DNA from 2 places in the Cryobacterium sp. TMB3-10 genome. Region 2 is predicted to be linked to the other one. Evidence: predicted binding sites of a transcription regulator. Region 2 holds the regulator's gene; the other holds the start of a gene.

Region 1 (15,824 bases), on a different contig from region 2:
GCCCCGGCGGTCTGGCATCCGGTGCTGGGCTCATGGATGGTCGGTTCGATGGGTGCCGCCATGGCCTCATCGAACTCGACCTGGGTGATCTTGCCGTATCTGAGCATCTCCCCGAGGATGTAGTCGCGGCGCTGCCGGTTGTCCAGGTAGCCATTGGCCACGCCATTGGTCTCGCTCGCCGGCCGGTCGAGCCTGAACTTGCCGGGATTGTTGACGATGGCCACGACGCTGGCCGCCTGCGCCACCGTGAGATCGGCCGCCGTGCTCCCGTAGTAATAGGCGGCCGCGGCCTCGATGCCGTACACGCGGCCGCCGAAGCCGGCGATATTGAGGTACTGGCGCAGGATGTCGTTTTTTGCGTATTTCTTTTCCACGCCGATCGCCAGTCGCATCTCCTTGAGCTTGCGCGATGCCGTCGTCACCGTGGCCGCCGCGTAGCAGTCCGAGATCTCCTCCTCGGTAGGGAGCATCTCGCACTTCTGCACGAGCACGTTCTTGACGTACTGCTGGGTGATCGACGATCCGCCCTGCACGCTTCCCCGGAACGCCGTCGTCAACGCGCCGCGCATGGTTCCCTGCAGGTCGACGCCGCCGTGGTCGTAGAAGCGCGGGTCTTCCCCGGCGATCGCGGCGTCCTTCACGTTCTGGCCGATGTCGTCCCAGCCGACCTCGACCCGGTTTTGGTCGTACAGGGTCGCGAGCAGGATCGACGTTCCGTCCGGGCCGGTGGCATAGATGTTGCTGCGTTGGGCGAGCGGCTCGATCTCGAGGTAGTTCGGCAGGGTCTCGAAGACGTTGATCGTGCTGGTCGCCGCCACGCCGGTGAGCGCAACGACCGGTGTCAGGCTCACAGTGACCAACAGCCCGGCAATGGCGCTCGTCGCGGCCAGACCGATCAGGCCGCCGAGCACACCGCCGAAGGATCGCGGTGGGGTGACTCCGGTTCCGTTCATCCCGTTTGTGCCGTTGCTCACCATTCTGTGCTCACCATGGTTCCGCCGTCCGCCCCTCCACACACCAGGCACGCCCAATCGCGCCAGTAGTCATCCACTCAATGCCGCTCGGGAACGCTTCGCTAGGGGCTTGCCGAACCCCTCGAACAGGGGCAGTGCGCCGCTGGACGGACGGCGCGGGTTTCGGGCGGCGTTAGAGTTGCGTGTCACGTTCTCTGGAGGAAAGATGGCCGGACCGGCAATGCCCAATGTGCCCAGCAGGCGCAACGTCAAGGTGCTCACGGATGCGATCATCGCCCTCGAATCCGGAACCGGCGTGTCCGCCATGTTCCTGACCAAGCGCTACGGCGCCTTCACGATCGACGGCACCGCATTCATCTCCGCGTCGGTCAAGACACTCACCGTCGGCGGCCGCTCCATCGAGCAGAATCTCAAGCCGCACAAGTCCCTGCAGGCATTGCGCACCCTTGAGCCGAGCGACGGTGAGACGGCGGATGAGGCGCCGGGCATCGAACAGGACCTCACAGCACCCGCCGTGGCACACGGCGACCTGATCTCGGTGCTCTTCGTCGACCCGGCCTACGGGCCGTTCACCGTCACCGGGGTGGCTGTCGCGTCGACGGTGAGCGATGTGGTGCTCGTCGGCGGTTGGTTTGTGAGCCGGGCCGGCACCACGGCTCCCCGCGTGGTGAGTGTTGAGGTGTTGGCCGCCAGCGGCACCCACGAGTACCCGTTGCCGCCGCGCATCGTGAGTTGGGGCGAAGACACCGAGGGCGCGACCGAGTACTGAGCTCCAGAGCGAGCCAACCCCCTTGAACCCGAAACGACCCGGCAGCGAAAGCTGCCGGGTCGTTCGTGAAGCGGGTACGACTACGCGCGAACGCCCGTGGCCGTGGTCTTCTTGGGCCAGGCCGGAGCGAGGGTAAGGATGGCCCAACCGAACAGGCCGGACAGGACGCCCATGCCGATGGCGAAGGCCGAGACACCGAACGACACCACGGAGGTGAAGAGCGAGGTGCGCAGGAACGACGCGTTCATGACCGTCGCACGCAGCGGGTCTTCCTTGTCGAGTTCGGCGTAGGTCTTGCCCTCGGCCATGTCCAGCGCGTGGTGGTTGATGATGTCGGCCTGGGCGAATGCGGAGAACGGTCCGACGACCGGGGTGCCGGCGAGGAACGCGGCGTCTTCGGAGACGGTGATCTTCTCGGCGGAGAGCTGCGAGCTGACAACGCCCCAGACCACACCTCCACCGATGATCATGACGACGGCGCCAAGAATTCCGGCCCAGCCGATGAGCTTGAGGACCTTGACCTTGGTGGCTCCCAGGGTGGTGGCCGGAACGGTTGCTGTTGACACGATGTTGCCTTTCGTTGCGGTTCTGAAGATGCTCACAGTCTGGCAGCATCCGGTTTTCCCAGTCAGGGTACAAAGTCCCTGGCTTCAAATTCGTAACACTTAAGGTGCTGATCAGAACGAAAAAAGGCCTCACACATTTATATGCGTAAGGCCGATATTCGTCGGTGTGTCAGATTTCTCGACTCCTAGAAGACCGTCAGTCCCCGTGCCTCGAACTGGCCGCGCACCCGGGTGAGCACGTCGTTCTCCGGCGGGTGCACGCCGTGCAGCGGGTACGGGATGCTCAGGCGGTCCCACTTGTCCTCGCCCATCTGGTGGAAGGGCAGGACCTCGACGCGCTGAACGTTGGGCCAGCTCGCGACGATGTCGACGACGGCTTCGACGTTGTCGACGGCGTCGGTGAGCCCGGGCACCAGCACGAAGCGCACCCAGACCGGGATGTTGCGCTCGGCGAGCCTGTCGCCGAAGGCGATCGTCGGTGCAAGTTCGCGGCCGGTGACCTTCTTGTAGGTGTCCGGCAGGCCCGACTTGACGTCGAGCAGAACCAGGTCGACATTGTCGAGAAGTTCGTCGGAGGCGCTCTTGCCGAGGTAGCCGGAGGTGTCCAGGGTGGTGTGCACGCCCAGGGCGTGCGCCTCCTTGAACATCCGCTTGACGAAAGCGGGCTGCATCAGCGGTTCGCCGCCGGAGATGGTGAGGCCACCGTTGGTGGCCTTGAAGACGCCCAGGTAGCGGGTCATGCGGGCGACCAGGTCGTCGATGGGCGTGACCAGGCCGTCGCGCATCTTCCAGGTGTCCGGGTTGTGGCAGTACTGGCAGCGCAGCAGGCAGCCGGAGAGGAACAGGGTCATGCGGGTGCCGGGGCCGTCAACGGCCGTCACGAGCTCCCAGGAGTGCACGCTGGCGACGGTGCCCTCGCGGATTGCCTTCATTTCGAGGGTGTGCAGTTCGGCCTTGCGGTCGACGTCGTTCAGGGCACTGATCTCGTCGGCCACGTCGACCGAAAGGTCGACGTGCTCGACGACTACAGGACAGGCAACGCTAGGGAAGCCGAGGTTGATTGCGGTCATGGTCTCGTCCTACCTAGCGTTGCCGGTCATCTGTAAGGGTGTTCTCTTAGTGCGAGTGGAACGTGCGGCTGATGACATCCATCTGCTGCTCGCGGGTGAGCCGGACGAAGTTCACCGCGTAGCCGGAGACGCGAATCGTCAGCTGCGGGTAGTTTTCCGGGTGCTCCATGGCGTCTTCGAGAGTCTCTTTGTTGAGCACGTTGACGTTGAGGTGGTATCCGCTGGCCGAGGTGAACGCGTCGAGCAGTCCGACCAGGCTGGTGACCTGCTCGTCCTTGGTGTGACCGAGGCCACTGGGAACGACGGTGTTGGTCAGCGAGATGCCGTCCTGCGCTTCACTGTACGGGAGCTTGGCGACGCTGAGTGCCGACGCGAGCATGCCGTGGGTGTCGCGGCCGTTCATCGGGTTTGCACCCGGTGCGAACGGCTCACCCTTGCGACGGCCGTCCGGCGTGTTGCCGGTGGCCTTGCCGTAGACCACGTTGGACGTGATCGTCAGGATCGACTGGGTGTGGATGGCGTCGCGGTAGGTCGGGTGCTTGCGGATCATCGTCATGAAGCGTTCCATGACGTCGATCGCGATGGCGTCGACCCTGTCGTCGTCGTTACCGAAGGCGGGGAACTCGCCCTCGACGGTGTAATCGACAACCAGACCGGTCTCGTCGCGCACCGGACGGACCGTGGCGTACTTGATAGCGGACAGCGAGTCAGCAACCACGCTCAGGCCGGCGATGCCGCAGGCCAGGGTGCGGATGATCTTCTGGTCGTGCAGGGCCATCTCGAGGCGCTCGTACGCGTACTTGTCGTGCATGTAGTGGATGCAGTTCAGCGCGGTGACGTAGGTCTCGGCGAGCCATTCGAGGGTCTCGAGGTAGGCCGGGAAGACGGTGTCGTAGTCGAGGACCTCGTCGGTGTTCGCTGCGGTGGCCGGTGCGATCTGCTTGCCGGACACCTCGTCGCGGCCGCCGTTGATCGAGTACAGCAGCGCCTTGACAGCGTTGACGCGGGCTCCGAAGAACTGCATCTGCTTGCCGACGCGCATCGGCGAGACGCAGCATGCGATCGCGGCGTCGTCACCCATCTCGTTGCGGATGAGGTCGTCGGACTCGTACTGGATGGCCGACGTGTCGATCGAGACCTGGGCGCAGAAGCGCTTGAAGCCCTCGGGCAGCTTGTCGCTCCACAGCACGGTCAGGTTCGGCTCGGGTGCGGGGCCCACGTTGTACAGGGTCTGCAGGAAGCGGAACGCGGTCTTGGTGACGAGCGGGCGACCGTCTTCACCGATGCCGGCGAGCGACTCGGTGACCCAGGTGGGGTCGCCGGCGAAGATGTCGTCGTACTCGGGGGTGCGGAGGAACCGGACGATGCGCAGCTTGATGACGAGGTCGTCGATGAGCTCCTGGGCGCCGGATTCGGTCAGGGTGCCGGCCTTGAGGTCGCGCTCGATGTAGGCGTCGAGGAAGGCCGCGTTGCGGCCGAACGACATTGCCGCACCGTTCTGCTCCTTGACCGCACCGAGGTACGCGAAGTACAGCCACTGAACGGCTTCCTTGGCGGTGGTGGCGGGCTTGGAGATGTCGGAGCCGTAGCTGGCTGCCATCTGCACGAGTTCCTTGAGGGCCCGGATCTGCTCCGAGTTCTCCTCGCGGGCACGGATGATGTCCTCGGTCGAGGGCTCCATGTCCAGCTCGGCGCGGTCGTTCTTCTTGCCGGCGATCAGCGCGTCGACACCGTAGAGGGCGACACGGCGGTAGTCACCGATGATGCGGCCGCGGCCGTAGGCATCCGGGAGTCCCGTGATCAGGTGGCTGCTGCGCGCACGACGCACACCGGGAGGGTAGACGTCGAAGACCGCGGTGTTGTGCGTCTTGCGGTAGTCGGTGAAGATCGTCTCGAGCTCGGGCGACACGGGGTAGCCATAGGTCTCGAGGGAGGTGGCGACCATGCGCCAGCCGCCGAACGGCATGATCGCACGCTTGAGCGGCGCATCCGTCTGGAGTCCGACGATGACCTCGTTGGCCTCGTCGATGTAGCCGGGCTTGTGCGCGGTGATGGACGACGGGGTCGTCGCGTCGATGTCGTAGACACCCTTTTCGCGCTCGACCGGGAACATCGCGGACAGTTTTGCCCAGATGCCGGTGGTGCGCTCGGTGGCGCCGGCGAGGAAGCTCGCGTCGCCGAGGTACGGCGTGTAGTTGCGCTGGATGAAGTCGCGCAGGTTGATCGAGTCCTGCCACGGGCCGCTGACGAATTCGGCGGCGCCGGTTTCTGCAAGACCCTGCTGGTCGCTTCGGATGCCATCTGTGACGGTCATATGGTGTGCTCTCCTTGTAGGATCGAGGCTTTCCCGCTGACTGGGTGTTTATCCCACCGTGCGGGCCATGAGAGCAGGACCACGAGGTACCAGCTAGTGCCACGGTGCCGGTGATTCGCCCTCTACTGGGAACACTACCCTCCGAGTGGGGCCCGAAACCGGGACCTTGGTCCCGTATTCACCTCCAGTTGGGGGGTGTCAGCCCGGGGTTATCGAGCGCAGTTCGAACTCCCGCACCGGCCGGGCAGTGCTGGCCGCACAGGTGCTGAGCAGCGGCGCCGACAGGCTCTCGGTGAGCTTCACCGCGAGCCGTTCATCGCCGTGGATGAAGCTCACGGTGTGCACTCCCCCCGATTCCGTCCAGGAGCTGTAGTCGAAGGCGTCGATGCGGTCGTCACCCCGGTTCGCCCGCGCGAACGCGGCAGCCGCTTGCACCACATTGGGCAGCGAGCTGCGGCCCCGGAACCAGCGCGGTTCGATACGACCGTCGAGGTAGGCGTCGACGAGGTCCGCGGCTTCGGCGGCGGTCACCCGGCCGTAGTACAACCCGTGCGGGAACAGGATCAGGGTGGCCGCGAACCTGTCTCCGCCCAGGTGCGAGCATTCCCAGGTGGCGGCCGGGTAGGCCTGGGCGAGGGCGGTGACCACCGGCCGCCCCTTCACGGCGCAGCACTGGTCGTGCCGGGCATGGGTGCACACGCAGATGAGCGGCTCGGTCGACGGCGCGCCGGTCGCACCGTCCAACGGCACCTGCAACAGATCGGCGGGATCGGTCACCACCCCCCAGTGCACCCGTTCGTGTCCGACCCTGGCGTCAACGGCCGCCCACCGCCATTCGGTCTGGGCGCGGCGCTGGTGCGCGGTGCGGCCGGTTCGACGAATGGCGAGCGGGCGGATGCCCGCGGATTCGATGCGGGTCACCAGAGCCCGGGCGAGTGCGGGGTCCAGCGGCGACTGCAGGAACGCGTGCGCGCCCCAGGCCCCGTCGATCTCGACGAGGAACCAGCGTTCGCCATAGCCGGCCGTACCCGGGAGCGGATCGCCGCGCTCCAGCGACCGATCGCTGCACGGCAGCCAGCCCGGGGCGGAGGGGAGGCTCATCGCACCACCAGGACACCCTCGCGCACCAGGCGCCGGGCCACCACGAGGGAGGACGCCGCATCCAGTCCGGCCAGGCCGCCGGCCTGCAGGGGGTGTCCGGTGAGGATCTGGGCCAGGGCGTCGGCGGCCTCCGCCGGGAGCGTCACGGTCTTGTCCGGCAGCACGAGAGAGACGTCACCGGGGTTCGGGCCCGCCCGGAACCGGGCGCCGAGTCCCCGCCGCAGGCTCACGGTGGTGGCCTCGTGCAGTGCGGTGGCGGCCGCCGTGGTCGCCAAGGGGCCGATCGGCTCGGCCCGGGTGGACGCCCGCAGGCGCCCGGCCAGTCGCCGGGACACCGCCTCGGCCGGGGCCGCATCCGCGCCCGTGAACCGGCTGAAGTCGTCGACGGTGTCGGCCAGCAGGGCGCCGACGGTCGCCGCATCCGTGAGGTCGACACCCAGGGGAAGGGCGGCGCGCAGGCTCTCGGCGGCCGCAGCGTGCGCGACGGCCTCGCGCAGCACATCGTGGCGGGTGAGGGCGGCGACGCCGATGGTGAGGTGGATCGAGGTGCCGCCCAGCGCCGTCGCCGAGTGGATCCACCCTCGGGGCAGGTAGAGCACGTCGTTCGGCCTGAAGACCTCGTCGATGGCCGGCTCGTCCTCGGCCCGTCGCTCCACCGCACGGCGATGGTCGGTCCACGGCTGGTCGCGGAGTGGGCGCGGGTGCACCGGAGGATGGATGCGCCAGCGCTTCTCCCCCGCAATCTGGAGCACAAACACATCGTGCACGTCGTAGTGCGGGTCAAAGCCGCGCTCCGCGGCCGGGGTGACGTAGGCGTTCACCTGGACGGGGTGCCCGAGGTCTCTCGTGAGCTGCCGGGTGAATTCGGCCAGCGGCGGCCAGGTGCGATGCAGCCCCTGGAGCACCAGGGTGGCTCCGTCGGTGAACTCGTCGAGCACCTTGTCGGCGCTCACCTGGTCGGCGATCTCAGCGCCCAGGCCGCCCGGTGCGGTGTACCGGCCGGGGTCGAGCACGGTGCCCTGCCGCGCCATGCGCACAAACGGGGTGCGCAGACCACGGTGGGTGACCAGCTCGTCGACGGCGTCTGCGGTGAAGAGGTCATCGAACCTGCCCCGCAGGGCGGCCGCGCGGGTGAAGAGCGGCCGACGGTCCCAGTAGTCCGTGGCGAAGGCCTCCGGCGTGACCTCGAGCAAGCGCATGAGCGCGGGACGATCGCTCGCCCCGCGCCCTTCGCTCGTCATCAGGCGGTTCCGTCGGCGCCGCCGTCGTGACCTTCGGGGTTGGCGCCGCCGTCTGCAACGCCCTCGCTCGAGGCGGAGCCGTCAGCGCCACCGTCGTGGCCTGCCGGGTTGGCGCCGCCGTCCGCGGTGCCCTCTCCGGCGTCCGCGGTTCCGTCGGCACCGCCGTCGTGGCCCGCCGAATTGGCGCCGCCATCGGCCGTACCTTCGTTCGCATCCGCGCCGGATGTGGTGATGTCGTCGTCATTGATGCCCACTGCATACCTCCGTAGCCGTAACCGGGCGCCGGCTGACGCCCAAGGCGATAGTACGTCGCGGGCCGCCCCGATGGCAGGGCCAGCAACAAATCACCGTCGGTTGAGCCCGTCGAGCCTGGTGACCCAGAATCCGGACTCGGGCGCCCTCATGCCGCGGCTACTCGTCTTGCCGGCGGTATTTGGGGTCGTGGGCGCGGTGTTGGGGTGGTTTTCGCCAGGTGTCGGTGGGGTCGATCCAGTGTGGGGCTTTGACTTCGGGCATGCCCAGGACCATGCGGATGTGCCACCCGGAGGTGTCGATGTTGTGGTGGTGGCGCCAGCACAGCAGTACCCCGTTCGAGACGTTGGTGGGGCCGCCGTGCTGCCACGGTGTCACGTGGTGGACTTCGGTCCATTGCGGTGGGCAGGTGCAGCCGGGGATGATGCAGCCGCCGTCTCGGGCGGTGATCGCCCTGCGTTGCAGCGGCGTGAAGCAGCGGACTGTGTCGCCGAGGGCGAGGACGGCGCCGGTGCCGCCGAAGAGGATCGGCCGGAAGCCGCCGTTGTCGACCATCTGGTTGATCGTCTTCATCGGGATCGGCCCCTCGACGCCGTCGATCCAACCGACCCCGACCCCGTTGATCAGGTCGGTTGCGTTCACGTGCACCATCACCGTCGGCGGCATCCCGCCCATGGTCGGGGTGCGAGGGTCTTGGGCGACCTGGACCAGGATGCCGCGGAGAATATCGGCGCGTTTCTGACCACCGTCGCGTTCGTCGAGGATCTCGCCGGGCACGAGTTCGCCGGCCTCGATACGCTGCTGCTCCTCCGCGGACGGGAACGCGGGAGCGCTGCGCGCGGACAGGAACGTGTCGAACAGGTTCTGCATGATGCCCTTGAGCTCCGGGGTCACCCCGCCGCGCAGCGGGTGCAACCCCTGGGCGAGCTTGCCGAACGAGAACGTGGATTTGGCCTCGAGGATCTCCGCAGTGGGCGCGGCCCCGTCCGGGTTCAACACCGCCTGCCACGTCGCCGCCATCTCCCGGATCCGGTCCGCCGGGAAAGTGAACCCCGCCGACGCACCCAGACGCCGGACCGGCCCCGTGCAGACTTGTCCGGCGCCGGCGCCGGCGCCGGCATCATCGGCATCGGTGGCGGTGGCGATGTCGCCGGGTCCGGGGGTGCGGCCGAACACGGACCCGGTCGCGGACTCCACCAGCTCGGCCTCACCACCGTCCACCAGCAACTGGTCGGCATCGAAGCGGCCGTGCACCTTGTAGTCGGCCAGGCCCTTCACAATGTTCTCCGCCGCATCAAGACCGATCTCCCCGGCGCTCAGTGCCGCGGCCACGAACGGGAACTCGGGCTCGAGGACCATGCCGCCCAGCATCCGCGGGGCGACCTTCTCACCCAGGGCCACGCGCCGTTTCATCTCCGGCACCGACGTGCCGGTCAGCCCGATCAGCAGATCATTCTGGTGCGACGCCCCCAACCGCCAGGCCAACGACTCCGTGCCCAGCCCGCTGCGGGACCGGTAACCCACCACGGTCGCCGTGGCCACCCGGGCGGCATCCACCGGCCGGCCGGTCCGCTCGACCATCTGCGTCAACGCGACCACCTCCGGGTCACTCAACGCGTTCACATCAATGGAATCCATCACCGCCATCACCGTCCGCGCCGCATCATCCAACGCCTGGAGCTTCTGACCGAACGCACCAGTATGCGCGCGCTGCACCCCTGGCAGCTCGGCCGGATCCCGCCACTCAGGCCGCGGCTTAGACGGACCCCGACCGGACCGACCGGGACGGGACGAGCCCGTCGCGGGGCCGGCCGCAGGGCCGGCTGCAGCGGCGGCCTTCATGTCGGTGGTGCCGCTCAGACTGTCGGCATCCGGGCCGGTGAAGGGATCCGGACCGACCAGACCGGTGTTCCAGTCGTGCAGGTTCGGACCGGTGGGAGTCATTCCCGTCGGTGCGGTGGAGCCACTATCCAGCTCGTCGTCCATACCCCCATTCTCTCACGAATCGCACCTATATGCGAGGAAATGTCAGCAAGTTCCGGAACGGATATCGAAAACATTTCCTAACTGCAGAGGATGGCTCGCGGGGTCTCGACAAGCTCGCCCGCCGGGACGGGCGCGTTGTCGAGGACGGGTTGCGGGTTCGAATTCGGCATGGTCACCACGAAATCGACAGGCACGACAAGCGGGGATAGAACACTCTCGCGCCCGACCAGCGCTCGGACCTCGCGCGCGGGCCGACGCCCTAGAGCTTCTTGCCGGGGTTGAGGATCGAGTGCGGGTCGAAGGCCGCCTTCACCCGCAACTGCAGGTCGCGCAGCACCGGGCCGAGCTCGTCATCGAGGTGTGCCCGCTTGAGCACACCAATTCCGTGCTCCCCCGACGCCGACCCGTCGAGCGAGATCGCCAGGTCGATCACCCTGGCGAACGCCGCGTGCGCCTTGTCGATCTCACCGGGCACCTCGGGGTCGTAGCCGATCACCGGGTGCAGGTTGCCGTCGCCCACGTGGCCGCCGGTGCTGATGGGCACGTCGAGTTCCCGGGAGATCTCGGCCAGACCCTGCAGCAGGGCGCCGAGCTGGGAGCGTGGCACCGTGATGTCCTCGTTCAGGCAGCCGCCACGCACGGCCTGCACGGCCGGGTGCAGCAGACGCCGCGCGCTCATCAGCCGCTCGAGCGACTCGGCATCGTGTGCGATGGTGACCACGCCGGCTCCGGCGGTTCGCAGCACCTCGGCGTAGACCTCGACGTCGTCGTGGGCCTGGCCGATCTGGTCCGACTGCACAAGCAGCAGCGCGCCGGCCCCGGCCGGCAGAGTGGAGGCCGGATCGAACGCGTTGATCGCGGCGATGCAGGCACCGTCGAGGAATTCGACAACGCTCGGCCGGCGGTCCCCGGCAACGATCGTATTGGCGGCCGCCAGCGCATCCGCGGTGTTGGCGAAGGTCGCCGCCACGCCGGAGGGGCTCCCGGGTTTGGGCAACAAGCCCACGGTGATCTCGGTGATGATGCCCAGGGTTCCTTCTGAGCCCACCAGCAACGCGGTGAGGTTGTAACCGGCGACGCCCTTGATGGTGCGCTGCCCGGTGCGCACGATCGACCCGTCGGCGAGCACCACCGTGAGTTGGCGCACGAAGTTGCCGGTGACGCCGTACTTGACAGAGAGCATCCCGCCGGCGTTGGTGGCCACGTTGCCGCCGATGGTCGAGGCTCGCCACGAGCCGGGATCCGGCGGGTAGAACAGGTCAACGGCCTCGGCCGCGCGGGCCAGCGCGATGGTGCGCACGCCGGCCTGCACCGTGGCGGTCTGGTTTGCGGCATCGACGGCCAGGATCTTCTTGAGCCGGGTGGTGCTCAGCACGATGGCGCCGTCGATGGCGTTCGCCCCGCCGGCCAGCCCGGTGCGAGCTCCCTGCGGCACGATCGGGATGCGGTGGGCGGCTGCGATGGTGACGACCGCGGCGACCTCTTCGGTGCTGGCCGGAAAGACCACGGCCAGCGGCTCACCGCTGAAGGTTCCTTCGGACTGGTCCCGACGGTTGCTCTCGGTGCTGGGACCCGTCACGATCTGCGCGGCGGAGAGCACGGCGGAGAGCTCGGTGACAACTGTGGACGCGACGTGGGTCTCGGTCATGAATACCTCTGCTGGAATCGCACCGTCGACCGGTGCCTCATCGACGCGCTCACTCGTCAGACCGCGCCCGGGGCCACAATTCTATGCAGGTGATTTCACCGTGACCCGCGCTTTGGCAAGGCCGGCCCGGTAATTCTGGGCGTCCATACCGCTTTGCATATCTCACCCTCGCCGCGGGCGCTAGGGGCCTTGTGCGGGCATTGTGACCCGGGGAACCGTGTTCCGTCACACCCCGAGTTCCGCGCGCAGCGCCCAGGCATTCCGCACCGCGTTGCCGTCGCCATCGTTGTTGAAGTAGGCGAACACCTCCCGGCCCTGGGCCGACCACTCGCGAATGCGGCCTGCCCACCACCGCAAGTCGGCATCGGAATACGACCCCGCGTAGAGGGAGTCATGCGCAGGGCCGTGCAGCCGGAGATAGACGAAGGGCGCGGTCGCGCGCAGCACACAGGGCAGCCCCGCCCCGCTCATCACGCAATAGGCGGCTCCGTGCCGCTCCAGCAGGGCGAAGACCTCGTCGTCGAGCCAGCTCTCGTGCCGGAACTCCACCGCCACCGGGATCCAGCACGGAAGGGAGCCGAGGAAGTAGTCCAGGCGTGCGTCGTCGCGGGTCTGGCCTGGGCCCAGTTGCACCAGGAGAACGCCGCGCCGGTCGCCCAGCTCGTGCCAGCCCGCGCCGATCCGCTCTGCCCAGACCTCCGGCGCATAGAGCTTTTTCGCGTGGGTCAGGCCCCGGGGAGCCTTCACCGACATCTGAAAGCCCGGGGGCAACCGTCGGTGCCAGCCCGCGAACACCGTCGCGCGGGGCCACCGGTAGAAGCTCGCATTGAGTTCGACAGTGTCGAAGGCCGCCACGTAGTACGCCAACCGCTTCGCTGCGGGCAGGCCGATGGGATAGAGCACGTTCTCCCAGTGGTCGTAGCTCCAGCCCGAGGTACCGATGTGAATCATCGGTCCGGTCATAACACCGGGTCTGTAGTATTTCAAGTCACGGTCCGGCGACATGACCGGCACGTCTACGCAGCGGGGGGTGGCACGGATTTCAGGGGATGTTCGACACACGTCTCGCCCACGCCTGCCACCGGCGCGCTGGGCGACGGGCCACCGCGCCCGGATGATCGTGGCCGCGATCACCCTCGTACTGGTTGTGGCTGTCGTCCTGGTCGTACGGGCGGTTTCCCTGGCGACGGCCCAGAGCGAATACGATGCCGCCGCTGCCGCCTTCCAGAGCGATCAGGCCGCGGCCGTGCGAACCGTCACCGATGGCGAGACCGCGCTCGACGATGCCATCGCCACCCTGGCCGCGAGCGAGGGCAAGGTCTTCACCGAGCAACCCAGACTCGAGCTGGCTGACGCCATCGATACCGCAACCACGCGCCTGAGCGCGGCCGCCCAGAAGCTCACGACAGCGGAGAGCACCGCTGCGTCGTCGGCCGCCTCGACCACCCTCTTCGAGATGGGCGTCGGGGTGCGCGATGACGCCCGCACCCTCTCCGCGTTCGACTTCGGTGCCGCAAACGGCGTCGACGGCGTCGCCGAGGACCTCGCCGTGCCGATGGCGGCCGTCAACGCCGCCATGGCCGAGTGGCAGGCCGAGCAAGAGCGGATCCTGCGCGAGAGGTACACCAACAATGTGCACGCCACGGGCTGGACGCCGGAGCTCGACCAGTGCATCGGCTCCGTGGACGTGACCGCGCACTACCAGGACGTTCCCACCATCGCCGAGCACTGGTCGTGCGGCGGCAAGGACTTTCCGGACGACGCCGGCACCGTGATCACCCTCACCGGGGTGCACGCCGGAACCTACCGGGTGGACGGCATCGTGGTCATGCTCAACGCCGACCGGGACAGCACCGCTGACATCCCGCGGGGCTACGACCTGCTCTACCAGACCTGCCAGAACGGGCAATCCTCGACCATGTCGTTCACGGCCCTGACCAAGATCGTCTAGGCCGAACAGGTATCGGTCGGGCTCAGCTGCCCTGTGGAAGCAGGTCGGTGGCGACCATGTCGATGCTGCGTTCCCAGAGCGCCGTCGCGAGGCCGGCATCCGTCGCCTGATGGTTCGTGGAGTGCACCTTGCGCTTCTCGTAGTACTCGCCCGACTGCCAGTCGACGCCGGCGGCCGTGCTCGCCAGCCAGACCAGGGTGTCCGCGCCCTTCTCCGGCGTGATGAGCATGCGCTTGAGTGCGGTCTGGTAGACCAGCCGCATGATGCTTGTGGAGTCGGTGGAGAAGCTCGTGGCGACCACACCCGGGTGGAACGCCGCCGTGACCAGACCGCGCGAATTGTAGCGCCGGTGCAGTTCGCGGGTGAAGAGGATGTTGGCGAGCTTCGCATCGCCGTAAGCGTTGTTGGGCGAGTACTTGCGGTCGTTCTCGAGGTCGTCGAGGTCGATTCGACCGAACCGGTTGGCGGTGCTCGACGTGTTGATCACCGACGCCCGGCTGGAGAGCAGGCGATCCATCAACAGGGTGGTCAGCAGGAACGGCGCCAGGTGGTTCACCTGGAAGGTCTTCTCGTGGCCGTCGACGGTGATCTCGCGGTTGCCCATGATGCCGCCGGCGTTGTTGGCGAGCACATCGATGCGCGGATAGCGCTGCAGGAGTTCGGCGGCCAGGGTGCGCACCTCGGCGAGCCGGCCGAAGTCGGCGATGAAGTGGTCTGCACCGAGCTCGGCGGCGATGGCCTCGGTCTTCTGCGGCGAGCGCCCGACAATCACGATGCGCTCACCGGTCGCTGCCAAGGCTCGGGCGGCTGCCGCACCGATGCCGTCGCTGGCACCGGTGATCACAATGGTTCGGTCGGTCATCTGGTGCTCTTCCGCTCATTTCGGGGCGAGGCATCGTCGACTCACAGTGCCTGAACTCTACTGCGGGCGGCCGGGACGCCGTCAAACGAGCCGCAGCCGAACCGCCGCCGAACCCTGTTGAGGTTATTGATGCATTTATCAGTCCGGTTTCTCGGTACGATGAAGGAATGCAGTTTTCGGCACGTTCCCACCCGGCCGGCTCCTCGGCCGTGGACCGCGCGTACACCCACGTGGCCGAGGCGATCATCTCCGGCGAGCTCGCGGCGAGCGCCCTGATCACCGAGGGTGATGTCGCTGCCTCCCTCGGACTCAGCCGCACCCCGGTCCGGGAGGCCTTTCTCGCACTGGAGTCGGCCGGCCTGCTGCGGCTCTTCCCCAAGAAGGGCGCCATCGTCACCGCGGCCGACGACACCGAGACCGCCGAGCTCCTGCAGGTGCGCATCCTGCTCGAGACCAAGGCCGTGCAGGTCCTCGGCGAGCGCCCCAGCCAGATCGACGCCGTCGAGGCCGAGTTGACTGCCCTGATCCAGACACAAACGGATGCCGCCGCCGCCGGCGACCTCCTGGCCTACGCCCGCGCCGATCACCGCTTCCACGCGCGGATCGTCGACGAGACCCACAACAGTGTCATCGACGGGATCTACGCCCGCCTCGGCCCCCGGCTCGAACGCCTGGTGCACAGGGTGGCCGCCCGTGACCCCGACAGCATCGACAGGCTCATCGCGGAACACCGCCTCCTGGCCGAGCACCTACGGGCAGGCGACACCGTCGCTTACGACCAGGCGCTGCGGGCCCACCTGGAATCCGGGCACCGCCTGCCCCGGATGCTCTAGCAACCAGAAAGAACCATGACCAGCCGCCGCACTCCCCGCTCTACTCCCCCGTGGCACCTCGCCGCACCCGCCCTGTTCGTCATGGCTTGGGGCGGAAACCACTTCACCCCGCTCCTGCACATGTACGAGACCCTCGGCAATTACTCCACGGTGACCGCCGATCTGTTCCTCGGCTTCTACGTCGTCGGCCTGGTTCCCGGTCTCCTGCTGGCCGGGGCTCTCTCCGACCGCCACGGACGCAAGCCCCTCATGGTCGC
Region 2 (15,824 bases):
CCGGAATCCACTCCACGAAGGACCACTACTGATGACCATCACCGTCCCCGCATTCCCCACCGGAACGATCCTCGGCTACCCGCGGATCGGCCGCCGCCGCGAACTGAAGAAGGCCGTCGAAGCCTTCTGGGCCGGCCGGATCGACGCCGCTCAACTCGAAGCCACCGCGGCAGCCCTGCGCAACACCACCCGGGAGCGGCTCGTCGGCCTCGGGCTCGGCCGCAGCGACTCGTCGATTCCGGAGAGCTTCTCCTTCTATGACCAGGTGCTGGATGCGGCGGTGACCGTCGGCGCCATCCCCACCCGCTTCGCCGGTCTCGTCGACGCCGACGGTCACCTCGACCTCGCCGGCTACTTCACCCTGGCCCGCGGCGCCGGCGAGAACCTGCCGCTCGAAATGACCAAGTGGTTCGATTCCAATTACCACTATCTGGTGCCGGAAATCGGCCCGGAGACGAACTTCCACCTCGCCAGCGACCGCATCGTGCGGGAATTCGACGAGGCCGTCGCCGCCGGCTTCCTCACCCGACCCGTCATCGTGGGTCCGGTCACCTTCCTGCTCCTGGCCAAGCCGAGCGAAACGGCCCCGGCCGGCTTTCACCCGCTCGATCGCCTCGACGACCTGCTGCCGGTCTACGCCACCCTGATCGAGCGCCTCGCCGCCGCGGGTGCAGAGTGGGTACAGCTGGACGAACCGGCCCTCGTCAGCGAGAGCATCGACATCCCGCGCGACCGTGCCCTCGCCGCCCTCGCCCGGGCCTACGACACCCTCGGCGGCCTCGACAGGCGGCCCGGACTGTTCGTGGCCGCGCCCTACGGCAGCCTCGACGACGCCCTACCCGTTCTGGCCAAGACCCCGGTCGAGGCCATCGGCCTGGACCTCGTGCGCGGCACGGTGCCCGCCGACGTGCCCGGCCTGGCCGACACCACCCTCGTGGCCGGCGTGATCGACGGTCACAACATCTGGCGCGGCGACCTCGCGGCGGCGTTCGACAAGGTGGCCCAGCTGGGCGCGCTGAGCGACCGGATCGCGGTCTCCAGCTCCACCTCGCTGCTGCACCTGCCGCACGACGTCACCGACGAGACCAAGCTCGGCGCCGACCTCACCGGCTGGCTGGCGTTCGCCGACCAGAAGATCGGTCAGGTCGCCACCCTCGCTCGCGGCCTCTCCGAGGGGCAGGCTGCCGTGCAGGCCGATCTCGACGCGGCCACCGCGTCGCTGGAGGCGCGCCGGGTCTCGCCCGGCGTGCGTGACGGAGCCGTACGCGCCCGCCTCGACACCCTCACCCCGGCCGACTTCAGCCGCGGCGACTACGAGGCCCGCCTGGCCGCTCAGGATGCCGTGCTCGACCTGCCCCCGCTGCCGACCACGACCATCGGCTCGTTCCCGCAGACGAGCGATATCCGCCGCGCTCGCGCCCGCCTGGTCTCGGGTGAACTCGCATCCGCCGACTACCAGGAGCTCATGCGCGCCGAGATCGGCCGGGTCGTGCAGCTGCAGGAAGACCTCGGCCTCGACGTTCTCGTGCACGGTGAACCCGAGCGCAACGACATGGTGCAGTACTTCGCCGAGAACCTCGATGGCTTCACCGTCACCGAGAACGGCTGGGTGCAGTCCTACGGCAGCCGGTGCACCCGTCCGTCGATCCTGTGGGGCGACGTCCGGCGGCCGGCGCCCATCACCGTGGAGTGGTCCAGCTACACCCAGACCCTCACCGAGAAGCCGGTCAAGGGGATGCTCACCGGACCGGTCACCATCCTGGCCTGGTCGTTCGTGCGCGACGACCAGCCGCTGGGGGAGACCGCCCGGCAAGTGGCGCTCGCGCTGCGCGACGAGATCGGTGACCTCGAGGCGGCCGGTATCCGGGTGGTGCAGGTCGACGAGCCCGCGCTGCGCGAGCTGCTGCCCCTGAAGAAGAAGGACCACGCCGACTACCTGGATTGGTCGGTCGGGTCGTTCAGGCTCGCTACCGCGGGGGTCGCCGACCAGACCCAGATCCACACCCACCTCTGCTACTCGGAGTTCGGGGTCGTCATCGACGCGATCCGCAACCTGGACGCCGACGTGACCAGCATCGAGGCCGCTCGGTCGAAGATGGAGGTCGTCGCCGACCTGCAGACCAGTGGCTTCGACCACGGCATCGGCCCGGGCGTCTACGACATCCACTCGCCGCGGGTGCCCGGTGTGGCCGAGATCACCGAACTTCTCGAGCGGGCCCTGCAATCGATCCCCGCTCGCCAGGTCTGGGTGAACCCGGACTGCGGACTGAAGACCCGCGGGTATGCGGAGACCGTAGAGTCCCTGCGCAACATCGTCGATGCCACCCGCGCAGTTCGGGCGACGCTGGTCTGACCTGGCCCGCCCTGACTACGCCGGCACAACACGAAGGCCCGACCCCTCGCGGGGTCGGGCCTGTTGTGTGCCTGGAGCGTTGCGGATCTAGACCGAACGCAACACCGCGACGACCTTGCCGAGGACCTCGGCGAAGTCACCCAGGATCGGCTCGAAGTTGGTGTTGCGGGGGAGCAGCCAGGTGTGGCCGTCGCGCTGTCGCAGCACCTTCACCGTGGCTTCGCCGTCGAGCATGGCGGCGACGATCTCGCCGTTCTCCGCGGTCTTCTGCTGGCGGATGACCACCCAGTCGCCATCGCAGATGGCGGCGTCGATCATCGAATCACCGACGACCTTGAGCATGAACAGCTCGCCCTTGCCCACCAGTTGGCGGGGGAGCGGGAAGATCTCGTCGATCTGCTGGTCGGCCATGATCGGGATACCGGCGGCGATGCGGCCGACGAGCGGCACCATCGCCGCATCACCCACCTGGATGCCGGACTGGTAGTCATCGGCGGCGCCTGGCGTGACCTCCTCTGAGGACTGAGGCAGCTCGATGAGCACCTCGAGTGCGCGCGGCCGGTGCGGGTCGCGCCGCAGGTACCCGCTCAGCTCGAGCTGGTGCAGCTGGTGGGTCACGCTCGACAACGAGGACAGACCAACGGCGTCGCCGATCTCGCGCATGCTCGGCGGGTAACCGCGGTCGCGCACCGAACGCTGGATGACGTCCATCACCGCGCGCTGTTTGTCGCTCAGGCTCTTGCGGCGTCGCGTGCCGCCCTTGTCCCGAGGTGTGCTCTGTTGTGCCACGTTGACGCTCCTCTGGTTAGTCGGTTCGGGCTGGTGCTGGTGGGGCTCGTGCTCGCCGGGCTGGTGCTCGTCGAGCTCATACTTCTCGGGCTCGGGCAGCAATGTCGGTGGTGTCTGTTTGAGTGCAGCTACCCGATCGAAACTGTAGCCACAGAGCAGCGGTTCGTAGACATGCATTCGAGTGTGTTGCGGAATCTGTCTCCATAATATCCGGAAACAGGGTTGATTGTTCGAACACTCGAAGATATATTCGGAACATAGATTCGCATCTGGCCCTCCCGGCCGAGGGCCAGATGCGTTACCAGGAGGTTTGACATGAGCGCAGCATATGCAGCACCGGACAACCACAGCCCGGCCACCCCGCCCACCACACACCTGCGGCTGACCCGCCGCGGGCGGGCCGTTTTCACGGCCCTCGCCGCAGTGCCCCTGGTACTCGGCGTCATCGGCATCGCCGTCAACGGCGGCATGGCCGCGGCAGAGGGCAGCGCGGGTATCGGCGCGGCCGCGTTCGACTACGTCACCATTGAGGCCGGCCAGTCGCTCTGGCAGCTGGCCGAGTCTGTCGCCCCCGGACAAGACCCGCGCGACGTGATCATCGACATCGTCAACCTCAACCAGCTGTCCTCCGAGGCCGTGCAGCCCGGCCAGCGCCTCGCCCTTCCCGCCGACTACTGAGCCGCTCAGCCCGAGCCGCTCAGCCCGGAGCCGATCAGCCCGGAGCTGCTCGCCCCGCCCCGCCTCGGATACGAGGGGTCGGCCGCGGGCGCAACTAAGCTTGTTCGGGTGACCAGCCTCGACGACCTGCCCCTGCGTGCCAACCTCCGCGGACAAACCCCTTACGGAGCACCCCAGCTGCACGTGCCGGTGGCGTTGAACGTCAACGAGAACACCCACCCGATCCCGCCCGCGGTCGCCGCCGACATCGCGGAGGCCCTGGCCGAGGCGATCCTCACCGTCAACCGGTACCCCGACCGGGAATTCAGCCCGCTGCGCGACGCCCTCGCGGGCTACCTCGGTCACGGTCTCACCCGCGACAACATCTGGGCCGCCAACGGTTCCAACGAGGTTCTGCAGCAGGTTCTGCAGGCCTTCGGTGGGCCGGGCCGGTCGCTGCTCGGCTACGCGCCGACCTACTCGATGTACTCGATCCTCGCCTCCGGCACCGATACCCGCTGGATCCCCGGCGGCCGCGACGCCGACTACGAACTTTCGCCGGAGACCGCCGCCCGCTGGGTGGAGGAAACCTCGCCCGACATCGTCTTCCTCTGCTCACCGAACAACCCGACCGGCACCCCGTTGTCGCTGGAGACCATCGCGGCCGTCTACGACGCCACCCCCGGCATCGTTGTCGTCGACGAGGCCTACGCCGAGTTCGCACCGGACGGCACCGACAGCGCCCTCACCCTGCTGCCCGGCCGGGAGCGCCTGCTCGTGTCCCGGACCATGAGCAAGGCCTTCGCTTTCGCCGGCGTGCGGCTGGGCTACCTGGCCGCCGACCCGGCTGTCACGGATGCGCTACGCCTGGTCCGGCTGCCCTACCACCTGTCCGCCCTCACCCAGGCGGCGGCCGTGGCCGCGCTCGCCCACACCGGTGAGATGCTCGCCATGGTCGACGACATCCGGGTGCAACGCGATCGCCTGGTGACCGAACTGACGAACCTCGGCTTCAGCCCACTGCGCAGCGGAAGCAACTTCGTGTTATTCGGCGGAGTCTCCGACCCGCACGCGATCTTCCAAGCGCTCCTGGCCGAAGGCATCCTGATCCGCGACGTCGGTATCCCCGGCCACCTCCGGGTCTCGGCCGGCACCGAAGCCGAGACGAGCGCGTTCCTGGCCGCCATCGCACGGCTCCGCCCGATAGCCGAATAAACTAACGCCATGAGCAACGTCACGCCCTCGCCTCGCCGTGCCCACCTGCAGCGCGAAACGAGCGAATCGAGCATCGACCTCTCGATCAACCTCGACGGCACCGGGGTGAGCGACATCCACACCAGCGTGCCGTTCTACGACCACCTGCTCACGGCGTTCGCGAAGCACTCGCTGACCGATCTCACCGTGCACGCCAAGGGCGACATCGAGATCGATGTGCACCACACCGTCGAGGACATCGGCATCGTCCTGGGCCAGGCCATCAAGCAGGCCCTCGGTGACAAGGCTGGCATCTCCCGATACGGCGACGCCCTGGTGCCGCTGGACGAAGCCCTCGTGCAGGCCGTCGTGGACATCTCCGGTCGGCCGTACCTGGTGCACACCGGCGAGCCCGCCGGATTCGAATTCCACCTCATCGGCGGGCACTTCACCGGCTCGATGGTGCGGCACGTTTTCGAGGCCATCTCCTTCAACGCCGCGTTGACCGTGCACGTCACCGTCCTCGGCGGCCGCGACCCCCACCACATCGCCGAAGCCGAGTTCAAGGCCTTCGCCCGAGCCTTCCGCCAGGCCAAGGCCTACGACCCGCTGGTCTCCGGCATCCCGTCCACCAAGGGCGCACTGTGACCTCGGTCGTCGTCCTGGACTACGGCACGGGCAATGTGCACTCGGCCGTCAAGGCGCTCGAACTCGCCGGCGCCGACGTCACCCTCACCGGCGACCGCAAGCTCGCGCTCGAGGCCGACGGACTCCTGGTCCCCGGCGTCGGCGCGTTCAGCGCCGTGATGGCGGCGCTGAACGACGCCCACGGCGGCGACATCATCGACAAGCGCCTCTCCGGCGGGCGGCCGGTGATGGGCATCTGCGTGGGCATGCAGGTCATGTTCGAACACGGCGTCGAGCGCGGCATCGACACCGCGGGCCTCGGCGAGTGGCCGGGAACCGTCACCGCCCTGCCGGCACCGGTACTGCCGCACATGGGCTGGAACACGGTCACGCCCGACCCCGACACCGTGCTGTTCCGCGGGCTGGAAGAGGAACGGTTCTACTTCGTGCACTCCTATGCCGCCCAGGAATGGAGCCTCGACGTGATGCCGCCCTTCCCGGTTCCCCGCCTCACCTGGGCCGAGCACGGCGCCCCGTTCCTCGCCGCCGTGGAGAACGGTCCGTTGTCGGCCACCCAGTTCCACCCCGAGAAGAGCGGCGACGCGGGCATCCGGCTGCTGAAGAACTGGCTCGGCACGCTCCGCGACTAGACATTCCCCCGTCGGTCGCTCCATCGCGGCCGCACCAACACGAAAAGGTCACCACAGCACATCATGAGCGAGTTCAACAAGACCCCGAAGCTGGTCCTCCTGCCCGCCGTCGACGTCGCCGACGGCAAGGCCGTCCGTCTCACCCAGGGTGAGGCCGGTACCGAGACCAACTACGGCGACCCGATGGATGCCGCCCTCGACTGGGCGAACCAGGGCGCGGAGTGGATCCACCTCGTCGACCTCGACGCCGCATTCGGGCGCGGTAACAACACCGCTGTGCTCAAGAAGGTCATCAAGCAGCTCCGCGGCGTGAATGTGGAGCTCTCCGGCGGCATCCGCGACGACAAGTCGCTCGAAGCGGCGCTGAACACCGGCGTCAAGCGAATCAACCTGGGCACCGCCGCACTGGAGAACCCCGAGTGGGCCGCCAGCGTGATCGCCCAGTACGGCGACGCCATCGCGGTGGGACTGGATGTGCGCGGCACCACCCTTGCCGCCCGCGGCTGGACCAAGGACGGCGGCGACCTGTGGCAGGTGCTGGAGCGCCTCGAAGAGGCCCGCTGCACCCGCTACGTCGTCACCGACGTCACCAAGGACGGCACCCTCAAGGGACCGAACATCGAACTGCTGCGCGAAGTGATGGAGCGCACCCACCGCCCCGTGATCGCCTCCGGAGGTATCTCCAGCCTCGACGACATCGCCGCGCTGCGCGAACTGGTACCCCTCGGCCTGGAAGGCGCGATCGTGGGCAAGGCCCTCTACGCGGGCGCCTTCACCCTCGCCGAGGCGCTGGATGTCTCCGGCGCGTAACCTCGGCTCGACCGGTCGGCCTGACCCCGTCGGCGGCTCCGCCGGTGGGGCTGCCGGCGACACGTCCGCGGATTCGGCCGGCCAGCCCTGGGCGAACCGGTCGCTGGAGGACACCGCGTTCGCCGACGACGACGGCCTCGCGCCGCCCGCCCTGCTGCGCGCGCTCCGCCGCTTTCAGGCCCGCGAGACCGGCGAGGAGGACGTCGTCGACGCCTTCCGTTCGGCGCGCCTGCTGATCCCTCTGGTCACCGCCCTCGGCGCGGATGAGGCCGGCACCGTTTCAGACGGAGCCGCCGGCCCGCACGGGCTGCGGGTGGACAAGACCCAGGAACTGTCGATCATCACCGTGGCCGGCCCGGACGGCCGCGCGGTGCTCCCGGTGTTCTCCTCGGCCGCGGCCATGCACCAGTGGAACGCCCAGGCGCGCCCGGTGCCCGCCGACGCCGTGCGGGTGGCACTGGCGGCGGCCCAGGAGAGCACCGACCTCGTGGTGCTCGACCCCACCGCCGACACCGAGTTCGCGGTGCGCCGACCGGCGCTCTGGGCGATCGCCCAGGGCGCGCCCTGGACCCCCAGCTACGCCAGCCGCTCCGTCGCCGTGGCGTTCGAGGAGTCCATCGCGACCGAGCTGTCAGTGCTCTCCGTGAGCCTGACCGCGGGCGACCCGCAGTCCCGGCTGGCGGGGCCCGAACTGATCGTGCGCCTCGAACTCGTCGACGGGCTCAGCCGTGCCCTCCTGGACGCCACCCTGGCCCGCCTCGCGGCGCGCTGGGCGGCCAACGATGTGATCGCCACCGGGGTGGACTCCCTGCGGGTGCAGCTCGTCGCCTCGGCCTGACCCTCCACGCCCGCCGGCCGCCCGGCCCATCCGTCACCCGCAGAAACAACTGTTGCCCAAGCGGACATGTGCGCCCGGCGCACCGGGCGCAGATGTCCGCATCGGCAACAGATAAGAGCGGCTTTACGAGCCGATGTCGGGGGTATCGGCAAGGATGGGTAGATGACGGAGATCCTCCAGCGCCTCTCACCGGCCACCCGCACCTGGTTCTCCGGCGCGTTCGATGCGCCCACCGAGGCCCAGCTCGGCGCCTGGGACGCCATCTCCCGCGGATCGCACACCCTCGTCGTCGCGCCCACCGGGTCGGGCAAGACCCTGGCCGCGTTCCTCTGGGCCCTCGACAAGCTGTACTCGACCTCCACGACACCGGTTGAACAGGATGCGGCCGCCGCGCCCACGGGCACCCGGGTTCTGTACATCTCGCCGCTGAAGGCTCTCGGCGTTGACGTGGAACGCAACCTGCGCGCCCCGTTGGTGGGCATCGGCCAGGCCGCCGAACGGCTGGGCCTGGCGCCGGTGCGGGTGACCGTTGGCGTGCGCAGCGGCGACACCCCCGCCGCGGACCGCCGGGCGCTCGTGAAGACACCGCCAGAGATCCTCATCACCACCCCCGAATCGCTCTTCCTGATGCTCACGTCCGCCGCCCGCGAGTCCCTGCGCGGCGTCGACACCGTCATCATCGACGAGATCCACGCCGTCGCGGCCAGCAAGCGCGGCGCCCACCTCGCCGTGTCCCTCGAACGCCTCGACGCGCTCCTGGCCACCCCCGCGCAGCGGATCGGCCTGTCCGCCACGGTGCGGCCGGCGTCTGAGGTGGCCCGGTTCCTCGGCGGTCAAGCACCCGTGGAGATCGTGGCGCCCAAGAACGAGAAGCGGTTCGACCTGCGCGTCGTGGTGCCCGTGGACGACATGACCCAGCTCGGCGCCGTGCCCGCCTCGGAGGGCGCCACCTCCGCCGCGGCCCCGCAAACCGGGTCGATCTGGCCGCACGTGGAAGAAGCCATCGTGGACGCCGTGCTCGCGCACTCCTCCTCGATCGTGTTCGCCAACTCCCGCCGCCTCGCCGAACGGCTCACCGCCCGGTTCAACGAGATCTACAGTGAGCGGCTCGCCGCGGCCGAGGAGGCCGAGCTGGTGCTCGCGGGCGGCCCGGACGCCGGGGGAGCGGCCGGTGCCCAGGCCGGCGCAGCATCCGCTGCCCGAACGACCGCCACCGCACCGCCACCGCGGCCGCCCGCCGAGCTGATGGGCGGCAGCGGCCAGACCGAAGGTGCCGAGCTGCTCCTCGCCCGCGCCCACCACGGCTCGGTCAGCAAGGAACAGCGGGCCATGATCGAGGACGACCTCAAGTCCGGCCGGCTGCGTTGCGTGGTGGCCACGTCGAGCCTGGAACTCGGCATCGACATGGGCGAGGTCGACCTGGTCGTGCAGGTGGAATCGCCGCCGTCGGTGGCCAGCGGCCTGCAACGCGTGGGCCGGGCCGGCCACCAGGTCGGCGAGGTGTCCAGGGGCATCATCTTCCCCAAGCACCGGGCCGACCTCATCCACGCCACCGTCGCCGCCGAGCGGATGGTGTCGGGCATGATCGAGTCGCTGCAGGTGCCCGCGAACCCCCTCGACATCCTCGCCCAGCAGACCATCGCCGCCGTCGCGCTCGAACCCATCGACGCCGAGGAATGGTTCGACGCCGTACGGCGCAGCGCCCCGTTCGCCACCCTGCCCCGCTCCGCCTACGAGGCCACCCTCGACCTGCTCGCCGGACGCTACCCGTCCGATCAGTTCGCCGAACTGCGCCCACGGATCATCTGGGACCGCGACACCGGCCTGCTCACCGGCCGGCCCGGCGCACAGCGCCTGGCCGTCACCAGCGGCGGCACCATCCCCGACCGTGGCCTGTTCGGAGTCTTCATGGTCGGCGGCGACCAGCCCACCGGCCGTCGGGTCGGCGAGCTCGATGAGGAGATGGTCTACGAGTCCCGCGTCGGTGACGTCTTCGCGCTCGGCGCCACGAGTTGGCGCATCCAGGAGATCACCCACGACAGGGTGCTCGTGCTGCCCGCGTTCGGCGAACCGGGCCGGCTGCCGTTCTGGAAGGGCGACGGCCTGGGCCGGCCCGCCGAGCTTGGCGCGGCCATCGGCGCGTTCCTCCGCGAGGTGTCCGCGCTCACGCCCGCGAAGGCCCGAGCCCGCTGCCTGGCCGTCGGCCTCGACGAACGGGCGGTCACCAACCTGCTGGTCTTCCTCGACGAGCAGCGTGCAGCCACCCGCTACCTGCCCACCGACCAGACCCTGGTCGTCGAGAGGTTCCGCGACGAGCTCGGCGACTGGCGAGTCATCCTGCACTCCCCGTTCGGCCTCACCGTGCACGCCCCGTGGGCCCTGGCGGTCGGCGCGCGGGTGCGGGAACGCTTCGGCATCGACGGCGCCTGCGTCGCCAGCGACGACGGCATCGTCGTGCGCATCCCCGACACCGAGGCCGAACCGCCCGGCGCCGACCTCTTCGTCTTCGACCCCGACGAACTCGAGCAATTGGTCACCGACGAGGTCGGCGGCTCCGCCCTGTTCGCCTCCAGATTCAGGGAGTGCGCCGCCCGGGCGCTGCTGCTGCCCCGGTACCGGCCGGGCAGCCGCTCACCGCTCTGGCAGCAACGCCAGAAAGCCGCCCAGCTGCTCGACGTGGCGCGCGAATACCCGTCGTTCCCGATCATCCTCGAAACCATCCGCGAATGCCTGCAGGATGTCTACGACCTGCCCGCCCTCGTGGCCCTGGCCAAGCAGGTGGCCAGCCGCGCCATCCGCCTGGTGGAGACCAGCACCGACTCGGCCAGCCCGTTCGCCAACGCCCTGCTCTTCGGTTACGTCGCGGCGTTCATGTACGAGGGCGACTCGCCGCTGGCCGAACGCCGGGCCACCGCCCTCTCGATCGACTCCGGCCTGCTCGCCGAACTGCTCGGGCGGGTGGAACTGCGGGAGCTGCTCGATCCCGTCGTGATCGACCGTACCGACGCGGAGCTGCAGCGCCTGGCCCCCGACCGCCGGGCCAAGGGCCTGGAGGGCGTGGCCGACCTGCTCCGCGGGCTCGGCCCGCTCACCGTGGCCGAGGTCGCCGCCCGACTGCAAGCCGCGACCGGCGTGGCCGAACGGAGCGAGCCGGCGGATGCGGTCGGTGAGTCGGAGTCCGACGGCGCCTCCGCCCCGCCCGCCGCCGGCGAGGCCGAGGCGCGTGCACACCTGGATGCGCTCACCGCCGCGCGCCGCGCCCTCAGGGTGGGCATCGCCGGCGAGGAGCGCTGGGCGGTGATCGAGGACGCCGGCCGGCTGCGTGACGCCCTCGGCGTTCCGCTGGCACCGGGCATCCCGGAGGCCTTCACCGAAAGTGTGAAAGACCCGCTCGGCGACCTGGTCAGCCGGTACGCCCGCACCCACGGCCCGTTCACCACCGCCGATGTCGCCGCCAGATTCGGGTTCGGCACGGCCATCGCCTTGGGCGCCCTGCGCCGCCTGGCGGATGCCCGCAGGATCGTCGAGGGCGAGTTCCGCCCGCACGGCAGCGGCAGCGAATGGTGCGACGCCGAGGTGCTGCGGCGCCTGCGGCGACGCTCGCTCGCCGCGCTCCGACACGAGGTGGAGCCTGTCGACCAGGCCACCCTCGGTCGATTCCTGCCGGCCTGGCAGCACGTGGGCGGTAAGTTGCGTGGTGTCGACGGCGTGGTCTCCGTGATCGAACAGCTCGAGGGCGCTCGCATCCCGGCCTCCGCCTGGGAGACCCTGATCCTCCCCGCCCGGGTGAGCGACTACAACCCGGGCATGCTCGACGAACTCACCAACGCCGGCGAGGTGCTCTGGGCCGGCGCCGGAACGCTCGCCGGCAACGATGGTTGGGTGAGCCTGCATCTGGCCGACACCGCCCCGCTCACCCTGCCGGTGCCCACCGAGCTGGACACCACGGCGCTGCAGCGGGAGATCCTCGCCACGCTGGGCGGTGGTGGTGGCTACTTCTTCCGGCAGCTGGCCGATTCGGTCGGCAGCCAGGACGACGGTGCCCTCGTCGACGCGCTGTGGGACCTGGTCTGGTCCGGACTGGTGAGCAACGACACCTTCGCCCCGGTGCGCTCGCTGGTCTCCGGCGGCAAGACCGCGCACTCCACCCGCCGGGCCGCACCGCGCGCCCGGCTGCACCGCGGCCGCGCCCTACCCCGGCCCAGCCTGCCCAGCCGGCAGGGCCCGCCCACGGTCTCCGGCCGCTGGTCGATCGTGCCCGTCGCCGACACCTCGGCCACCCGCCGCGCACACGCGTTGGGCGAGACCATGCTCGAACGCTACGGCGTGGTCACCCGCGGCGCCGTGATGGGCGAGAACGTGCTCGGCGGCTTCGCCCTGGTCTATAAGACCCTCAGCGGCTTCGAGGAGATGGGCCGCTGCCGCCGGGGCTACTTCGTGGAGGGCCTCGGCGCCTCCCAGTTCGCCACCGCCGGCACCATCGACCGGATGCGCGGCTACGTCGACCAGCGGGAACGCGCCGAACGCGGCGACAGGTCGGTTTCCGCCGCGGTGACCCTCGCCGCCACCGACCCGGCCAACCCCTACGGCGCCGTGCTGCCCTGGCCGGCCCTGCCCGAGGGCACCGGTCACCGGCCCGGCCGGAAGGCCGGCGGCCTGGTGGTACTCGTCGACGGGCACCTGGTGCTCTACGTGGAGCGCGGCGGCAAGTCGATGCTGGTGTTCGATCCGGCCGCCGCCGTTGACGGAGAGGCCGGCGAGACCGGTGCGGGTGCCACCGAAGACGCACCCGCACCCGCCGCGACGCCCCGTTCGGCTCCGGCGACGGCACCTGCCTCCCGCGCGGCACCGGGCACAGCGGGCACCCCACGACCGGCGGCATCCGAGACCGTGCTCGCGGCGACCCGGTCGCTGGCCGCGACCGTCACCGCCGGGCGGGTGCCCAAGCTCGCCGTGGAAACCGTGAACGCCGAGTTTGTGCTCGGCACCACCGTGGGCGACGCGTTGCGCGCCGCCGGCTTCACCGAGACGCCGAGGGGGCTGAGGCTCAGTGCCTGAGGGTGACACCGTCTACCGCAGCGCCCGCAGCCTCGACGACGCCCTGCACGGCGCCACCCTCACGCGCTGCGACATCCGGGTGCCCGCCTTCGCCACCGTCGACCTGACCGGCCAGACCGTGCACGAGGTCATCAGCCGCGGCAAACACCTGGTGGCGCACGTGGGGGAGACCAGCATCCACTCGCACCTGAAGATGGAGGGCACCTGGCACCTCTACCGGCACGGCACCAAATGGCAGCGGCCCGCATTCCAGGCCCGCATCGTGCTGGAGACCGCGGACTGGGTGGCCGTGGGATTCGAGCTGGGCACCCTCGAGCTGTTTCCCACCCCGGAGGACGAGCAGCACCTCGGCTACCTCGGTCCCGACCTGCTCGGCCCGAACTGGGACGCCGCGGAGGCCGTGCGCCGGCTCCGCGCAGCCGGGGACAGCACGGCCGGAGACAGAACGGCCGGAGACAGCACTGCCGAAGACAGTGCAGCGGGGGACCGGCCGGTGGCGGTCGCCCTCGGCGACCAGCGCAACCTCGCCGGGCTCGGGAATGTATACGTCAACGAACTGTGTTTCCTGCGCGGGCTGCTGCCCACCCGGCCGATCGCTGAGGTCACCGATGTCGCCGGCCTGGTCGCGCTGGCGCACCGGCTGATCATGGCCAACCGGGACCGTTCGGAGCGCACCACCACCGGCAACCTGCGCCGGGGCGCACGCACTTTCGTCTACGGGCGCGAACGGCAGCCGTGCCGGCGCTGCGGCACGAGCATCCGCAGTGGCCGGCTGGGCCGCAGCGAACTCGAACAGCGGGTCACCTACTGGTGCCCGCGCTGCCAAACCTGAGCCAACTGTTGCCCGTCCGGACAATTGTGCCCGGCGCACCGGACGCACATGTCTGATTCGGCAACAGTTGCGGGGGACGGAGCTAGTTGACCGGGCCGGTGAACTTCTCGCCGGGGCCCTGGCCGATGGGGTCCGGGATGGTCGACGCCTCGCGGAACGCCAGCTGCAACGACCGCAGCCCGTCGCGCAGGCTCCGCGCGTGCATGTCCGAGATATCGGGGGCGGATGCCGTGATCAGGCCGGCGAGGGCCGTGATCAACTTGCGCGCCTCGTCCAGGTCGATCTGCGTGTCGGGGTCGTCGGCGAGGCCCACCTTGACCGCCGAGGCGCTCATCAGGTGCACCGCCGCGGTCGTGATGATCTCCACCGCCGCCACATCCGCGATGTCTCTCGTGGCCTGGCCGGACTGGTCCTGATCGTAATTGTCGCTCACTGGTTTCCTCTGCTATGCTTACCCGGGCTCCGAGATGAAAGTCTCGGTACGAAAGTGGATAATCTCCCACCCGCGCTTGACCGCTTCATAAAGGTTACCGGGTTGTTTGCACTCCGCCGTCGCTCGCTGGTTTCCAGCTTGCACGGTAGATAGGGTGCCGTACGTGGTTGATGAGTGACGGAACAAGGAAATGTTCCCGATCCCAGGAATTGCGCGCGCGATTGTCTCCTCTTCGTCTCCGGACGACATCCGTTGTCAGGCTGTAGCCACGATGCTTGAGTAGAGGAGAGACGCATCAGCGATCCCCGTACAAATGACCGTATCCGCGTCCCCGAAGTCCGTCTCGTTGGTCCCAACGGCGAACAGGTTGGGGTCGTGGCGATTGATGTCGCCCTGCGCCTGGCACAGGAGGCTGACCTCGATCTGGTCGAAGTAGCCCCCACGTCCAAGCCGCCGGTCGCGAAGATCATGGATTACGGCAAGTTCAAGTACGAAGCTGCGCAGAAGGCGAAAGAAGCCCGGCGCAACCAGGCGAACACGATCCTCAAAGAGGTTCGTTTCCGTCTCAAGATTGATAAGCACGACTACGAGACCAAGCGCAAGCGCGCCGAAGGCTTCCTGAAGGCCGGCGACAAGGTCAAGGCCATGATTCTGTTCCGTGGCCGTGAACAGTCCCGTCCCGATCAGGGTGTACGTCTGCTTCAGAGATTTGCCGAGGATGTCGCGGAATTCGGTTCTGTGGAATCGAGCCCGACCATCGACGGTCGAAACATGGTCATGGTGATTGGCCCGCTGAAGAACAAATCAGAGGCCAAGGCAGAGGCCAATGCACATAGAGCTGCAGATAAAGCAGCCAAACAGGAGGAAAAGAATGCCTAAGCAGAAGACCCACTCTGGGACAAAGAAGCGTTTCAAGGTCACTGGCTCCGGCAAGATCATGAAGCAGCAGGCCGGACTTCGCCACAACCTCGAGGTCAAGAGCACGCAGCGCAAGTCCCGCCTGAACCAGGACCAGGTTCTCGCCAAGGCCGACGTCAAGGCCATCAAGAAGCTTCTCGGCCACTAGGCCCCGTACCCCTAAAGGAATTAGAAAATGGCAAGAGTAAAGAGGGCCGTAAACGCCCACAAGAAGCGTCGCGTAATCCTTGAGCGCGCACAGGGTTACCGCGGTCAGCGTTCACGCCTGTACCGCAAGGCCAAGGAGCAGGTCACTCACTCCCTCGTCTACAGCTACCGTGACCGTCGTGCACGCAAGGGTGACTTCCGTCGCCTGTGGATCCAGCGCATCAACGCTGCGTCCCGTGCGAACGGCCTGACCTACAACCGCCTCATCCAGGGCCTCGCCCTGGCCGGCATCCAGGTTGACCGTCGCATCCTCGCCGACCTCGCCGTCACCGAGCCCGCCACCTTCGCGGCCATCGTTGAGAGCGCCAAGGCAGCACTGCCCGCTGACACCTCCGCAGCCAAGGTTGCCAAGTAGTCACACCTGCTTGTTTCACGGGAGCGACCATCACTGATGGTCGCTCCCGTTTTGCGTACCCGGCGGCGCATTAGATGGCCGGGGTGCCCGGCACCTAAACTGG

Evidence for each region. The regulator LexA, encoded in region 2, represses DNA repair genes until DNA is damaged. The targets are predictions, from matches to a motif close to TCGAACANNTGTTCGA.
Region 1: the regulator LexA is predicted to act here: its motif matches at 10,338-10,353, upstream of E3T22_RS08230 (HNH endonuclease signature motif containing protein).

What each region holds. Positions count from the first base shown of each region.
Region 1 is NZ_SOGH01000020.1:24,493-40,316, reverse strand. Features, by position in the region: gene E3T22_RS08270 (transglycosylase domain-containing protein) at 1-953, opposite strand, end outside; gene E3T22_RS08265 (hypothetical protein) at 1,180-1,743, shown strand; gene E3T22_RS08260 (aromatic ring-opening dioxygenase LigA) at 1,824-2,309, opposite strand; gene pflA (pyruvate formate-lyase-activating protein) at 2,495-3,379, opposite strand; gene pflB (formate C-acetyltransferase) at 3,426-5,693, opposite strand; gene E3T22_RS08245 (sucrase ferredoxin) at 5,892-6,794, opposite strand; gene E3T22_RS08240 (cupin domain-containing protein) at 6,791-8,035, opposite strand; gene E3T22_RS08235 (BatC protein) at 8,035-8,289, opposite strand; gene E3T22_RS08230 (HNH endonuclease signature motif containing protein) at 8,447-10,273, opposite strand; gene E3T22_RS08225 (FAD-binding oxidoreductase) at 10,533-11,921, opposite strand; gene E3T22_RS08220 (DUF72 domain-containing protein) at 12,147-12,884, opposite strand; gene E3T22_RS08215 (hypothetical protein) at 13,036-13,872, shown strand; gene E3T22_RS08210 (SDR family NAD(P)-dependent oxidoreductase) at 13,895-14,734, opposite strand; gene E3T22_RS08205 (GntR family transcriptional regulator) at 14,902-15,567, shown strand; gene E3T22_RS08200 (MFS transporter) at 15,583-15,824, shown strand, end outside.
Region 2 is NZ_SOGH01000021.1:127,953-143,776, forward strand. Features, by position in the region: gene E3T22_RS12005 (methylenetetrahydrofolate reductase) at 1-32, shown strand, start outside; gene metE (5-methyltetrahydropteroyltriglutamate--homocysteine S-methyltransferase) at 32-2,353, shown strand; gene lexA (transcriptional repressor LexA) at 2,441-3,142, opposite strand; gene E3T22_RS12020 (LysM peptidoglycan-binding domain-containing protein) at 3,458-3,820, shown strand; gene E3T22_RS12025 (histidinol-phosphate transaminase) at 3,929-5,014, shown strand; gene hisB (imidazoleglycerol-phosphate dehydratase HisB) at 5,024-5,641, shown strand; gene hisH (imidazole glycerol phosphate synthase subunit HisH) at 5,638-6,270, shown strand; gene priA (bifunctional 1-(5-phosphoribosyl)-5-((5-phosphoribosylamino)methylideneamino)imidazole-4-carboxamide isomerase/phosphoribosylanthranilate isomerase PriA) at 6,334-7,080, shown strand; gene E3T22_RS12045 (SseB family protein) at 7,064-7,918, shown strand; gene E3T22_RS12050 (DEAD/DEAH box helicase) at 8,081-12,976, shown strand; gene E3T22_RS12055 (DNA-formamidopyrimidine glycosylase family protein) at 12,969-13,808, shown strand; gene E3T22_RS12060 (DUF1844 domain-containing protein) at 13,891-14,241, opposite strand; gene infC (translation initiation factor IF-3) at 14,536-15,120, shown strand; gene rpmI (50S ribosomal protein L35) at 15,113-15,307, shown strand; gene rplT (50S ribosomal protein L20) at 15,335-15,721, shown strand.